Azospirillum brasilense: one gene and its partner. The protein of the gene in region 1 interacts with the protein of each later gene in a pairwise test. Links are inferred from orthologs where the notes say so. Each region holds a gene or a part of one and is shown on either strand. Other genes may lie near its edges.

Evidence for each region.
Region 2: the proteins of H1Q64_RS08245 (region 1) and mrdA interact in binary tests that used the Escherichia coli proteins (3 or more experiments, as listed by UniProt). The link is inferred for Azospirillum brasilense from one-to-one orthologs.

The regions. Positions count from the first base shown.
Region 1 is NZ_CP059449.1:1,741,555-1,748,688, forward strand. What follows is about bases 105-3,246. They hold H1Q64_RS08245 (penicillin-binding protein 1A), read left to right. Parts: upstream 105-492; coding sequence 493-3,000; downstream 3,001-3,246. Other genes in these bases: H1Q64_RS08240 (N-acetylmuramoyl-L-alanine amidase), read left to right, coding at 105-241; H1Q64_RS08250 (hypothetical protein), read right to left, coding at 3,087-3,246. Also shown: more of H1Q64_RS08240, read left to right, coding at 1-104; more of H1Q64_RS08250, read right to left, coding at 3,247-4,043; H1Q64_RS08255 (MBOAT family O-acyltransferase), read right to left, coding at 4,057-5,496. UniProt on the Escherichia coli protein: Cell wall formation. Synthesis of cross-linked peptidoglycan from the lipid intermediates.
Region 2 is NZ_CP059449.1:12,885-19,800, reverse strand. Bases 1,926-4,849 are described here. They hold mrdA (penicillin-binding protein 2), read left to right. Parts: upstream 1,926-2,410; coding sequence 2,411-4,288; downstream 4,289-4,849. Other genes in these bases: H1Q64_RS00075 (methyl-accepting chemotaxis protein), read right to left, coding at 4,313-4,849; mreD (rod shape-determining protein MreD), read left to right, coding at 1,926-2,354. Also shown: H1Q64_RS00095 (rod shape-determining protein), read left to right, coding at 1-885; rod shape-determining protein MreC, read left to right, coding at 976-1,845; more of mreD, read left to right, coding at 1,842-1,925; more of H1Q64_RS00075, read right to left, coding at 4,850-6,013; H1Q64_RS00070 (DedA family protein), read left to right, coding at 6,236-6,913. UniProt on the Escherichia coli protein: Catalyzes cross-linking of the peptidoglycan cell wall. Responsible for the determination of the rod shape of the cell. Is probably required for lateral peptidoglycan synthesis and maintenance of the correct diameter during lateral and centripetal growth.

The DNA of each region.
Region 1 (7,134 bases):
GGCGCTGGAGCATCTCGGCCGCGAGGTCAAGCTGATCCCCAGCAAGCCGCACCGTCAGGCCGGCTTCGCCGTGCTGACCGCGCCGGACATGCCGTCCGCCCTGGTCGAGATGGGTTATCTGTCGAGCCCCCAGGACGTGAGCCTGCTGAGCAAGTCGGCCCACCGCGAGAAGCTGGGCCGCGGCATGGTCCGCACCATCGACGCCTATTTCAAGTGGCTGACCGGGGCGCAGAAGAGCTGAGAACCGCTCCGCCGGGCACCGCTGCCCGGCCACAGCCATGCGGGCAAAGGCGGTCGGACATACGCTCTCTCCGGTCACCACTTTCTTGCATGCGCCTTGTGGCCGTCACATTTTCCTGACATGGCTGCGAGGGAGTCGGACTGCCGCCCCTCGCGGTGTAGGATGCCGCCCATCGGACGGTTCCGCGTCTTCCCGGTCTCTGTCCCGGACGAAGGCGGCGGGGCCGCCGCCATGCCTGTCTGGGAACCGTCATGCGCTTTATTCTGTCCGCCCTGATGGCCGTCGTGATCCTCGCCCTGGCCGGGGCGGGGGGGCTGGTCTACATGCTGGACCATTACGATCACGAACTGCCGGACTACACCAAGCTCGCCAACTACGAACCGCCGGTGACCACCCGCGTCCATGCGGGCGACGGACGCCTGCTGGCGGAGTTCGCGTCGGAAAAGCGCGTGTTCGTCCCCATCGACGCCATGCCGAAGCGCGTGACCAACGCCTTCCTGTCCGCCGAGGACAAGAACTTCTACGACCACAAGGGCATCGACCCCGTCGGCATTGCCCGCGCCATCCTGACCAACGTGGAGAATCTCGGCCGCGACCGCCGGCCGATGGGCGCCTCGACGATCACGCAGCAGGTCGCCAAGAACATGCTGCTGACCAACGAGGTGTCCTTCTCGCGCAAGATCAAGGAGGCGATCCTGGCGGTCCGCATCGAGCGGGCCTTCAGCAAGGACCGCATCCTCGAGCTGTACCTGAACGAGATATTCCTGGGATACCGCTCCTACGGCGTGGCGGCGGCGGCGCTGAACTACTTCAACAAGGCGCTGGACGAGCTGGACATCGAGGAGGCGGCCTATCTGGCGGCCCTGCCCAAGGCGCCCAGCAACTACCACCCGGAACGCCAGCGCGACGCCGCCATCGCGCGGCGCAACTGGGTGATCGGGCGCATGGCCGAGGACGGGCACATCACCCCGGAAGAGGCCAGGATCGCCCAGTCCAAGCCCTTGGTCGTGCGTAAGCGCGACGAGCAGGAGTATGTGACGTCGGAGTATTTCGCCGAGGAGGTCCGGCGCGAGCTGGTGAAGCTCTATGGCGAGCAGGCGCTCTACGAGGGCGGCCTGTCGGTCCGCGCCTCCATGGACCCGGTGCTCCAGCAGGCGGCGACCAAGGCGCTACGCACCGGGCTGGTGCAGTACGACCGCCGCCACGGCTACCGCGGGCCGGTCGGCAAGATGGAGAATTTCGACAACTGGGCGAAGAAGCTCGCCTCCATGGCGCCGCCCGCCGGCTCCGAGGGCTGGCATCTGGCGGTGGTGCTGAAGGACGACGAGGCGGCGGCGCTCGACATCGGTCTGCCGGACGGCTCGCGTGGCCGGGTGCCGCTGGCCGAGCTGCGCTGGGCGCGGGCGCAACGCGACGACAACCGGCTCGGCCCGGAGATCCGCCGCCCCTCCGACGTCGCCAAGCTGGGCGACCTGATCCTGGTCGAGGCCGCCGGCAAGGACGAGAAGGGCAAGGAGCCGCCGGCGGGCACCTACGCGCTGCGGCAGGTCCCGGCGGTGCAGGGCGGTCTGGTCGCGCTCGACCCGCACACCGGCCGCGTGCTCGCCATGGTCGGCGGCTTCTCCCCGCACATGAGTTCCTTCAACCGCGCCACCCAGGCGATGCGCCAGCCGGGCTCCTCCTTCAAGCCCTTCGTCTATCTGACGGCGCTGAACCAGGGCTTCACCCCGTCCTCGCTGGTGATGGACGCCCCGTTCGAATACGACCCGGGTCATGGCCAGCCGATCTGGCGGCCGGAGAACTACAGCCACGAGTTCTACGGCCCGACGCCGCTGCGCGCCGGCATCGAGAAGTCGCGGAACGTCATGACCGTCCGTCTGGCCCAGGCCGTCGGCATGGACAAGGTGAAGGCGCTGGCTGAGAATTTCGGCATCACCGACAACCTCCAGCCCTACCTGCCGATGTCGCTCGGCGCGGGCGAGACGACGGTGCTGCGCCTTGCCACCGCCTACGCCATGCTGGCCAACGGCGGCAAGCGGGTCAGCCCGACCTTCATCGACCGGGTGCAGGACCGCAACGGCAAGACCGTCTTCCGCCACGACACGCGCCCCTGCGCCTCCTGCAATCAGGTGGCCTGGAGCGATGGGCTGACCGTTCCCGCCGTCGCCGACACGCGGGAGCAGGTGAACGACCCGCGCACCGTCTACCAGATGGTCTCCATGCTGGAGGGCGTCGTCCAGCGTGGCACGGCGACGAAGCTGCTGTCGCTGGGCAAGCCGTTGGCCGGCAAGACCGGCACGACCAACGACAGCCATGACGCGTGGTTCATGGGCTTCTCGCCCGACCTCGTCGTCGGCACCTACATCGGCTTCGACCAGCCGCGCTCGCTGGGCGCCCGCGAAACCGGCGGCTCGGCGGCGGTTCCGGTGTTCAAGGACGTGATGGAGGTGGCGCTGAAGGACCAGCCGGCTACGCCGTTCCGCGTGCCGCGCGGCCTGCGCCTCGTCCGCGTCAACCCGGAGAACGGGCGCCTTGCCCAGCCCGGCGAGCGCAAGGCGATCTGGGAAGCCTTCATCCCCGGCACCGAGCCGAACCCCGACCAGCCGCAGATGGTGCTGGACGGCTCGGCCCACGCCGCGGACGGCGGCTGGACCGGCGGGGTGCCTGGCGGCGATCCGGCGGCCCAGCAGCCGGGTGGCTGGGGCGCTCCGGCGGCTCCGCCATCGGCGGCGACGGTGGGGACTGGCGGTCTCTACTGACCGGACCGGTTCGACCGGACGGGTTCGACAAGAAAAAAGCCCCGCTTCCCGGTTCGGGAGGCGGGGCTTTTCTTTTGTGCGGAGATTCAAGGCCTCGCGGCGGTGTGGGTGTCCGGGCGGAGCTGGGCGATGGCGTCGGCCGGGGCCGTGTCGGTAGGGCAGTCGGCCAGCGGGCGCAACCGGTCCTCCATCCGCGCCAGCATCACGCGGACCCCCTCCTGGTTGATGTGCAGGGCATCCACGAAATGGGCCTCGTCCTCGACCTCGCGGCGGGTGTCGATGACCGGCACGTCGGGCGGCAGGCGGGTTTTCAGATCCTCGAAGAAGGCGTCGAAGTTGGTCACCTTCTCGATGTAGCCGGGAAAGAAGGGCGTGATGACCACGGCGACCCGCGTGCCCTTCTCCCGCGCTGTGCCGATGATGCGGTCCAGCGCGTCCCAGTTCGGCTGGAAGCCCTCCATCCGCTCCGTCGGCGCCTTTGCGAGCTGGGCCTTGAGGAAGGGCGACATGGTGCCGCTTAGCGTCCGGTCGCCGGTCGGGTGCAGCCCGTCGAAGGCCAGCCGGATCGTCTGGTTGTTGTTGAAGATCAGCGTGTTGAACAGCTTGTTGGAGGCCCACATGGTGGCGTCGACCTGCCGGATGAAGCCGTCCACCCGCTCCGAGTAGTAGGCCAGCAGCGGCAGGTCGGCGAGCGCCTTGGGATCGTCGACAACGCTCGTCGGCTCGACCAGCAGCAGGCGGGGGGCGCCGTGCCGGTCCAGGTAATCCTCCCACAGCAGGTCGCCGACCGTGGTGGGGGCGCCGCCCATGCCCAGATTCAGCACCCGGCCGCAGGTCAGCGCCTGCACCTCCTCCACCGGGAAGTGGTTGTCGGCGCGGGAGTTGCCCAGGATCACCACGTCGGCGGGCGGCCCGTTGCGGTAGACGGTCATGAAGCGGTCCGACGATTGGAGGAGCGTGTCGCCCATCCAGGACGCCACCGCGCGGTCCATGGCGACCACCATGCCCAGGATCAGTCCGACAACGGCCAAAAGGCGGATCATGGTTCGGGCTCCCTCAGAACTGGAAATAGATGAAGGATCGGTTGGCGAAATTGCCGAAGAGCAGGAGCATCAGGATCAGCGTGGCGCAGCCGGCGGAGCGGACCACGACGTTCACCCCGGCGTAGCGGCGCCCGGCCCCGAACTCGATCATCGCGTCGATCATCAGCACGACGAGGCCGAACAGGGCGACGCGGACCAGATAGCTCATCTGCTGCATGCCGCGCGGCAGGCTGAAATCGCCTTCGGCGATGATGCCCAGGATGGTCCGCACGGTGTGCATGTCGTCGGCGCGGAAGGGCAGCCAGGTCAGCGTGATGAGAAGGAAGACCAGCCCGACCGTCAGCAGCTTGCCCGCCATCAGCGGCGCGCCGCTCAGCCGCAGCGGGCTGCGCTTGGCCAGCCAGCGCACGCCGTCCTCCGCCGCCATCAGGGTGGCGTGCATGGCGCCCCACAGGACGAAGGTCCAGGCGGCGCCGTGCCACAGGCCGGACACCAGCATCACAATGGTCAGGTTGCGGATGCGCAGCCAGTGGGTGCGCCCGCCGCCCATCGGGATGTAGACGTAGTCGCGGAACCATGTGGACAGCGAGATGTGCCAGCGCCGCCAGAAGTCCTTCATGCCCATGGCGAAGTAGGGGCGGGCGAAGTTCTGGCAGAGCGTGTAGCCGAAGATCTGCGCCAGACCGATGGCGATCAGCGAGTAGCCGGCGAAGTCGCCGTAGATCTGGAGCGAGAAGCAGATCAGCCCGATGACGTGGTTCAGCGCGTTGAAGAATTCCGGCTGGGCGAAGCGCGCGTCGACCACGGCGGCGGCGTTGTCGGCCAGCCCCAGCTTGAGGAAATAGCCCCAGATGATCTTCTCAAGCCCGGCGAAGCGGAAGGCGAAGCTGACGTCGTGGCGGGGGCCGTTCTGGATCTGGGGCAGCAGGTCGCGCGCCCGGACGATCGGCCCGGCGACGAGCTGCGGGAAGAAGGCGACGAAGGTCGCGTAGCGCAGCAGCGACCGCTCCGGCTTCTCCAGATGGCCGAGATAGAGGTCCAGCGTGTAGCTGAGATTCTGGAAGGTGTAGAAGGAAATGCCGACGGGCAGGATGATGGACAGCGTGCGGTGCCCGACGTCGAGGCCGAGCGAGGCCAGCGCCACCTGCGCGCTGTCGATGAAGAAGTTGAAGTATTTGAAAAAGAACAGGATCGCCAGATTGGTCGCCACGCTGATCTGCATGAAGATGCGCGCGGTGGCCCGGTTCGGCGCGTCGGCGATGCGCAGGCCGCAATAGAAGTCGAGCAGCGTCGTGCCGGCGAGCAGCAGGCAGAAGCGGTAATCCCAGAAGCCGTAGAAGATGTAGCTGGACACCAGCAGCAGCGGCGTGAACAGCCGCGTCCTGGCGAGCATCATGAAGCCCGCCGTGAAGGCCGTGATGAACAGCAGGAACCCCAGGCTGGTGAAGTTCATCGGGGGGCCACGCTCTTGTTGTTGGGGAAACGGGGGCGCCGACAGCCCGCGCCCATCGAATGACGGGCACGAACGTTGGTGACGCTATCACGGGGGGCTGCCACTTATTCGCGCCGCGAAAGTGGTTTTGCGGCGCAAAAACGGTTTCATCCGAGTGGGTTGGTGGGATGCCCCAGGGACGGGGCGGCGCTCCGGCGGGTTACCGTTCCGGTCTGGTCCAGCGTCGCGGAAGCCGGGGAGGCTGTGGAATAAGAGGGTGCAACGTCGCTCCCAACCCGCTACATAAGGGCCAAGACACTGGTTCAACTCTGGCTGACGAGGAGGCACTGCGATGCGGGCCGAGATCGAAGCGGCCGCCGGCGAGATTAGAGAATCGCTGGCGCTGCTGAGGAGGCATCTTTGACTGGGATAACGCGCTGCGTCGTCTCGACGAACTGAACGCCCACGCCGAAGACCCCAAGCTGTGGGACGACCCGTCCCGCGCGCAGACCATCATGCGCGAGCGCACCCAACTCGAAACCTCGGTGAACGGCTACCGCGCGCTTGAGCGCGACCTGTCGGACAGCCTGGAGTTGATCGAGATGGGCGAGGCCGAGGGGGACGCGACCGTGGTCGCCGATGCCGAGGCCCAGCTCTACGCGCTGCGCGACCGCGCCGCGAAGCTCCAGATCGAGAGCCTGCTCTCGGGCGAGGCGGACGCCAACGACTGCTTCATCGAGGTGAACGCCGGCGCCGGCGGCACGGAGGCCCAGGATTGGGCGCTGATGCTGATGCGCATGTATCTCCGCTGGGCGGAACAGCACGGCTACAAGACGCAGTGGCTGGAGGAAAGCCCCGGCGAAGAGGCCGGCATCAAGTCCGCCACCGCGCAGATCAGCGGCCACAACGCCTATGGCTGGCTGAAGACCGAGGCCGGTGTGCACCGTCTGGTGCGCATCAGCCCGTTCGACAGCCAGGCCCGCCGCCAGACCAGCTTCGCCGCCGTCTCGGTGTCTCCGGTGATCGACGACAAGATCAACATCGAGATCAACGAGAAGGACTGCCGCATCGACACCTTCCGGGCGTCGGGCGCCGGTGGCCAGCACGTCAACAAGACGGACTCGGCGATCCGCATCACCCACCTGCCAACCGGCATCGTGGTGGCCTGCCAGCAGGAGCGCTCGCAGCACAAGAACCGCGCCAAGGCGTGGGACATGCTGCGTGCCCGCATGTACGAGCGGGAGCTGAAGATCCGCGAGGACGCCGCCGCCGCGCTCGAGGCGACCAAGAGCGACATCGGCTGGGGGCACCAGATCCGCTCCTACGTCCTGCACCCCTATCAGATGGTGAAGGATCTGCGGACCGAGGTGGAGACCTCGCAGAGCCAGGCGGTGCTGGACGGCGACCTGGACATGTTCCTGGAAGCCGCGCTGGCCGCGCGCCTGAAGGGGCAGAGCGACGACGCGGCTGCGTAAGTGCGGGTGGGGGCTGAGTCCTTGCCCCCACCCCGGCCCTCCCCCGCTGGGCGGGGGAGGGAGTTAAATCCCCTCCCCTGCGATAGCGGGGGAGGGTTAGGGTGGGGGCAAACCACCCTCCTATTTTTATCCCTTGGGAAGAAACGCGGCCTCTGCGTTGTTGATCTCCGCAACAAGAAACGGA
Region 2 (6,916 bases), 1.7 Mb from region 1 along the record:
GTCGGCGACGAGGCGAAGATGATGCTGGGCCGCACGCCCGGCAACATCCAGGCCATCCGCCCCCTCCGCGACGGCGTCATCGCCGACTTCGAAGTCGCCGAGGAGATGATCAAGCACTTCATCCGCAAGGTGCACAACCGGCGTAGCTTCGCCAGCCCGCAGGTCATCATCTGCGTGCCGTCGGGCTCCACCGCCGTTGAGCGCCGCGCGATCCAGGAATCGGCGGAGGCCGCCGGCGCTCGCCGCGTCTTCCTGATCGAGGAGCCGATGGCCGCCGCGATCGGCGCCGGACTCCCGGTGACGGAGCCGACCGGTTCCATGGTCGTGGACATCGGCGGCGGCACCACCGAGGTGGCCGTGCTGTCGCTGGGCGGCATCGTCTATTCCCGCTCCGTCCGCGTGGGCGGCGACAAGATGGACGAGGCCATCATCGGCTACATCCGCCGCACCCACAACCTGCTGGTCGGCGAAGGCTCGGCGGAGCGGATCAAGAAGGAAATCGGGTCGGCCTGCCCGCCGGAAGACGGCGAGGGCCGCATCCTGGAGATCAAGGGCCGCGACCTGATGAACGGCGTGCCCAAGGAACTCATCATCTCCGAGCGGCAGATCGCCGAGTCCCTGGCGGAACCGGTGTCGGCCATCGTCGAGGCGGTGAAGGTCGCGCTGGAGCACACGGCGCCGGAACTGGCCGCGGACATCGTGGACAAGGGCATCGTGCTGACCGGCGGCGGCGCCCTGCTGGGCAACCTGGACTTCGTCCTGCGCCACGCCACCGGCCTGCCGGTGTCGATCGCCGACGACCCGCTGTCCTGCGTCGCGCTGGGCACCGGGCGGGCGCTGGAAGAGATGAAGACGCTGCGAAACGTCTTGGTCAGCGCCTACTGATTGGTGTATTGCTCGCTTGGGTTCCCCCGGTGGTACGTCCATTCGCCGGCGTAGCCGGGGGCGGATCGCGTACCTGGACGGGATGATCCTGTGAAGCCTCGCAATTCCGGTTCCGTCGTGCGCCTCGCCGCCCCCTTGCGGGCGCTCGCCCAGCGCTTCTCCTTCCTGTTGCTGGTGCTCGCCTCCGTCGCCCTGATGATGGTGGGCCGGATCGACGCGTTGTCGGTGGACAGCGCGCGCGCCCGGGTGACCGACGCCTTCGCCCCGATCCTCGACGCGATCTCCCGCCCCGCCGCCACCGCCGCCCATGTCGTGGAGTCGGTGGTCGAGGTGCAGAACGCCTTCGAAGAGAACCAGCGGCTGAAAGCGGAGAACGCGCGGCTGCTGCAGTGGAAGCAGGCGGCGCTGCGGCTGGAGGCGGAGAACATCAGCCTGCGTTCCCTTCTCAAGGCGACGCCAGAACCGTCGTCCTCCTTCATCACGGCGCGGGTCATCGCCGCTCCGGGCAGCTCCTTCCTGCGCACGCTGGTGGTCACCGCCGGCCGCCGCGACGGGGTGCGCAAGGGGCAGGCGGCCATCGCCGGCAGCGGGCTGGTCGGCCGGGTGATCGAGGTCGGGGAATGGTCGGCCCGCGTCCTCCTGCTGACCGACATCAACACGCGCATTCCCGTGGTTCTGGAGCGCTCGCGCCAGCGGGCGGTGATGGCGGGCGACAACTCCGACCAGACCAGGCTCCTCTACCTGCCGCCGGAAGCGCCGGTGCAGGTTGGCGAGCGGGTGGTCACCTCCGGTCACGGCGGGCAGTTCCCGCCGGGCCTGCCGGTGGGCGTGGTGTCCTCGGCCGGTGAACGTGGCGTCCGGGTGCAGCCGAACGTCGATCTGTCGCGGGTCGAGCACCTGCAACTGGTCGAGTTCAGCCTGCCGGGAAGCGAGGCGGAACCGTCGTCCGAGTCGAAATGACTCTGACCTTGTGGCAGCGGTTGGACAAGACGGGACGGAATCTCGCCCCGTTCGCGGTGACGGTCATGCTGGCGCTGGCCGGGATGATTCCGGTGCCGCTGCCCGGCTATGCGTCGGTGGCGCCTTTCCTGACCGCCATCGCCGTCTATTATTGGGCGATCCACCGGCCCGACCTGATGGGGCCGGGCACCGCCTTCCTGATCGGCTTGCTGCAGGACCTGCTGACCGGCGGGCCGCTGGGGGTGAACGCGCTGGTGCTGGTGCTGGTCCATTGGGCGGTGTCCAGCCAGCGGCGTGTGCTGGCGTCGAGCACCTTCGCCCTGATGTGGTTCGGCTTCGGGCTGGTCATGATGGGCGTGGCCTGCATTCAATGGCTGGCCTTTTCGGCGCTCCAGGCGACGGTGCTGCCGTTCCGGCCGGCGCTGTTCCAGGCGCTGCTGACCATGGCCTTCTTCCCGGCCATCGCCTGGATGCTGATCCGCGTGCACCGCGCGTTTCTTCAGGGATGATGGGCAGGGATAGCCGGCAGGGATGATCTGGCAGGGGATGTGAGCCTTTGACTGCGATGGACCGCGACACCGACCGCTACCGCCTGCTGACCCGCCGCGCCGCCGTGCTGGGCGGGCTGAAGCTCGCCGGTCTGTCCGCTCTGGTCGGGCGGCTCTATTACCTGCAGGTGGTGGAATCCGCGCGCTTCACCATGCTGGCCGAGGAGAACCGCATCAGCCTCCGGCTGGTCGCCCCGTCGCGCGGCACCATCGTCGACCGGTTCGGCGCACCGCTGGCGGTGAACCAGCAGAACTACCGTGTCGTCGTGGTGTCGGAGCGCACGCGCAACATCCAGGACACGCTGGACAAGATATCCAAGATCGTCCCGCTGACCGACGGCGACCGCCGCCGCGTGATGCGCGAGCTGCACCGCAAGCGCCGCTTCGTGCCGGTTACCGTGCGTGAGAACCTGACCTGGGAACAGGTCGCCACCATCGAGATGAACACACCGGACCTGCCGGGCGTCGCCATCGAGGTCGGCGAGATCCGCCACTACCCGGAGGCGGAGGCGACCGCGCACATCCTGGGCTATGTCGGCGCCGTGTCGGAGGCGGAGCTGAACGGCGACCCTGTGCTGTCGCTGCCTGGCTTCCGCATCGGCAAGGCCGGGATGGAGAAGTATCACGAGAAGGCGCTGCGCGGCACGGCGGGGACCAGCCAGCTTGAGGTCAACGCGGTCGGGCGCGTCATCCGCGAGCTGTCGCGCGACGAGGGGCAGCCGGGCCGCGAGGTCCAGCTGACCATCGACATCGGCCTTCAGAAATTCGTGCAGCAGCGGCTGGCGCAGGAGGTCAGCGCCTCCTGTGTGGTGATGGACGTGCACACCGGCGGCATCTACGCCCTGTGCTCCCACCCCAGCTACGACCCCAACCAGTTCACCATGGGCATCAGCGCCGAGTTGTGGGAGGAACTGCTGTCCAATCAGGCAACCCCGCTGAACAACAAGGCCGTGGCCGGGCAATACCCGCCGGGCTCGACCTTCAAGCCGGTGGTGGCCCTGGCGGCGCTGGAGTCCGGGTTGATCAGCCGCAACCACTCAGTGTTCTGTCCGGGCCACATGGACCTCGGCGACCACCGCTTCCACTGCTGGAAGAAGGGCGGGCACGGCACGGTGGACGTGGTCGGCGCGCTGCGCCATTCCTGCGACGTGTGGTTCTACGACGTGTCGCGGCGCATCGGCATCGACCGCATCGCCGAGATGGCCAACCGCTTCGACATGGGGCAGCTGACCGGACTGGACCTGCCGCACGAGCGGCCGGGCCTGATCCCGTCCATCGACTGGAAGAAGGGCGCCCTGGGCAAGCCCTGGGCGCAGGGCGAGACGCTGATCGCGGCGATCGGGCAGGGCTATGTGCTGTCCACCCCGATGCAGCTCGTCGCCATGACCGCGCGGCTGGCCAACGGCGGCTTTGCGGTGAAACCCCATCTGACCAAGCAGATCAAGGCGCTGTCGGGCGAGCAGACGAGCTGGCCGCCGATCGGGGTGAAGAAGGAGAATCTCGACCTCGTCCTGCGCGGCCTCTACGAGGTGACCAACGCGCCGAACGGCACCGCCTACAAGTCGCGCATCACCGAGCCCGGCTATGAGATGGCCGGCAAGACCGGCTCCGCCCAGGTCCGCCGCATCACCATGGCGGAGCGCAGCACCGGCGTGAAGAAGAACGAGGACCTGCCCTGGCGGGAGCGCGACCACGCGCTGTTCATCTCCTACGCGCCGGTCAGCTCCCCGCGCTACGCCTGCGCGGTGTTCGTTGAGCATGGCGGCGGCGGGTCCACCGCGGCGGCGCCAATCGCGCGCGACATCCTGCTGGAATGCCAGAAACGCGATCCGGGCCGCGCCGCCGTGGCGGAAAGCGCCCCGCCGCCCCCGCCGCCGGGAGGCACCCGGGGCTGAGGGGCGTTCCGAACGCGCGGCTGTCTATGCCGCGCGCACCTCGGCCAGGAACTGGTCCACCTCGCGCTTCAGGCCGGCCGCACGTTCGGCCAACTGGTCGGCGGCTCCCTTCACGCTGTGGGTGGCGGTGCTGGTCTCCGCCTCCGCCTGCTGGATGCCGACGACATTGCGGGAGACTTCCGCGGTGCCGTTGGCCGCTTGCTGGGCGTTGCGGCTGATCTCGCCCGTCGCCGCGCTCTGCTGCTCGACGGAGGCGGCCATCTCCGCGGTGGAACGGTCGATGTCCTCGACCTGGGTGATGATCGCGCGCATGGCGTCCACCGTCCTGTTGGAGGCGCTCTTCACCGCGGCGATCTGGTTGCCGATCTGCTCCGTCATCGCGTGGGTCTGGTTGGCCAGGTTTTTGACCTCGCTCGCCACCACGGCGAAGCCCTTGCCGGCCTCGCCCGCGCGGGCGGCCTCGATGGTCGCGTTCAGAGCCAGCAGGTTGGTCTGGGAGGCGACGGAGTTGATGGCGGCGACGATCTGGTCCACCTGCTCGATGGCTCCGGACAGGGAATCGAGCTGGGTCTGCGCCAGATCGGCTCCCTCCGCCGCAGCCTTGGAGCGGGCGGCGGCGCGGGACACGCGCTCTGCCAGTTCGTGAATGGAGGCGGACATTTCCTCCGACGCCGCGGCGACGGTCTGCACGTTGGCGCTGGCCTCTTCCGACGCACCGGCCACGGCGCCGCACTGGGCGCTGACTTCCTCGACCGCGGCAGAGAGCTGGGAGGCGGTGGCCTGAAGCTCCGTCGCGGCGCCGCCGACGTCGTTGACGATGACCCCCACCCGCGCTTCGAACCGGCCCGCGAGGTCGAGCATCGCCGCGCGCTTCTCCGCCTGGGAACTGGCTGCGGCCTCCTTGGCCTCGCGCTCCATCGCGCGGTTGCGGATCAGGTTGGTCTTGAACACCTCCGCTGTGGCGGCGATCTCCCCGACCTCGTCCTTGCGTCCGGTGCCGTACAGCAGAGTATCCAGGTTGCCGTCGGCAAGGCCGCGCAGGCAGGCGACGATGGCTTTCACGGGTCGGACGATGCCGAACTGGGACACCGTCCAGCCGAGCAGAAGCCCTGCCAGGATGCCGATGGCGGCGGCGGTGACGAGCTGGACCGACCGGGATTCCGCCAGGGCGGACGCATCCTGCGACAGCCGCGACGCCTTTTCGTCGGTGTAGCTGGTGTAGGCGATGGTCAGATTCTGAAGTGCCCGCGCAGCGGTCGCGCTTGCATCCACCGATGCCAGGATGTCGCGCTGATTTTGGGTCAGATCGCTGCCGCCCCTGATCCGGCGAGCAACGGCGATCGTGTCTTCAAGTTCCTTGTAATAGAGCGCCAGGGCGCTCTCGAACGAGGACAGCATACGGCTCTGCTCCGCGTCGCTGGTTCCCTTGACCTTGGCAAGCAGCCCGCTCACGGCCTCGCGCGTCTTGCCGATGGACGGGAGAACCTGCTCCAGATCGCCGGGATTGGCGGCCAGCCGGTACTCGTCGCGGTTCAGTTCGACAACCATCCGGTTGATGCGCGCGCCCAACTTCATTTCTTCGCCGGCCAACTGGATTTCGTCGGTGGCGCGGCTCAGCGCGTCCAGACCGGCGATCGATGTGGCGGTGATGCCTGCGCAGATCGCAGCCAGGAAAACGATGATGGAGAGGATCTTGGTGGAAATCTTCAGATTGCCAAGCTGCATTTGGAAATTCCGCCATAAAAGCCCGGGTGACCCCGCACAGGACGGGGCCTGCAAGGGGGCAGGTATGGAAGGGATTCTTATAAAATTCAGGGCGTCTGCGCTTTGATGTCGGTCAAGCAGGTACGGGAAAGGTGGTAATCCTCTCTTTCGCCCCATTGGCGGGCCAGGAACCGTCTGCCGTTGAACCCTGTTCCAGAGAGACAAAATATTGGATGGGCTGAAATGGCGGACGGGCTGACCAATTGGCTGGTGGATGTGATGCACACGATGAATTACGTGGGCATCTTCCTGCTCCTGGTCCTGGCGCGGGTGATTCCGCCAGTTCCGGCCGAGTCGGTCATTCCATTGGCCGGCATCGCGGCGGCGCAGGGCGAGTACAATCTACTCGGCGTCGCCCTGGCCGGTGGGTTGGGCTCGCTGGCCGGGCAACTGGTCTGGTTCCTGCCCAGTCGGCTGATGGGACGCGACCGGCTGGAAGCCTTTTTAAAGCGCTACGGCCACTGGCTGACGATCCACCCCAAGAAGGTCCGACGAAGCACGGAGTGGTTTGGAAAGCATGGCGGCATCGCCGTCTTCCTGACCCAGCCGGTGCCGGGCGTGCGGACGCTGATCTCGATCCCGGCGGGGGCCTGCCGGATGTCGATCCCGCTCTACTGCCTCTATTCCGGGGCCGGGTCGATCCTGTGGACCCTGCTGCTCGCCTGGACCGGCTACATGCTGTCCCGCTGGCCCTTCGCGCACAGCCTCCTTGGCTATTTCACCGTGGGGCTGCTGGTGGTCCTGGTCGGGCTGTACCTGTACCGGCTGGTCAGCCATTTCCACGGCATCCGCCGCGCCCAGAAGGCGCCGCGTGGGCCGGACGGCGATCCGCCGGTGGCGGGGGCGCCGCTTAGCCCTTAAGGG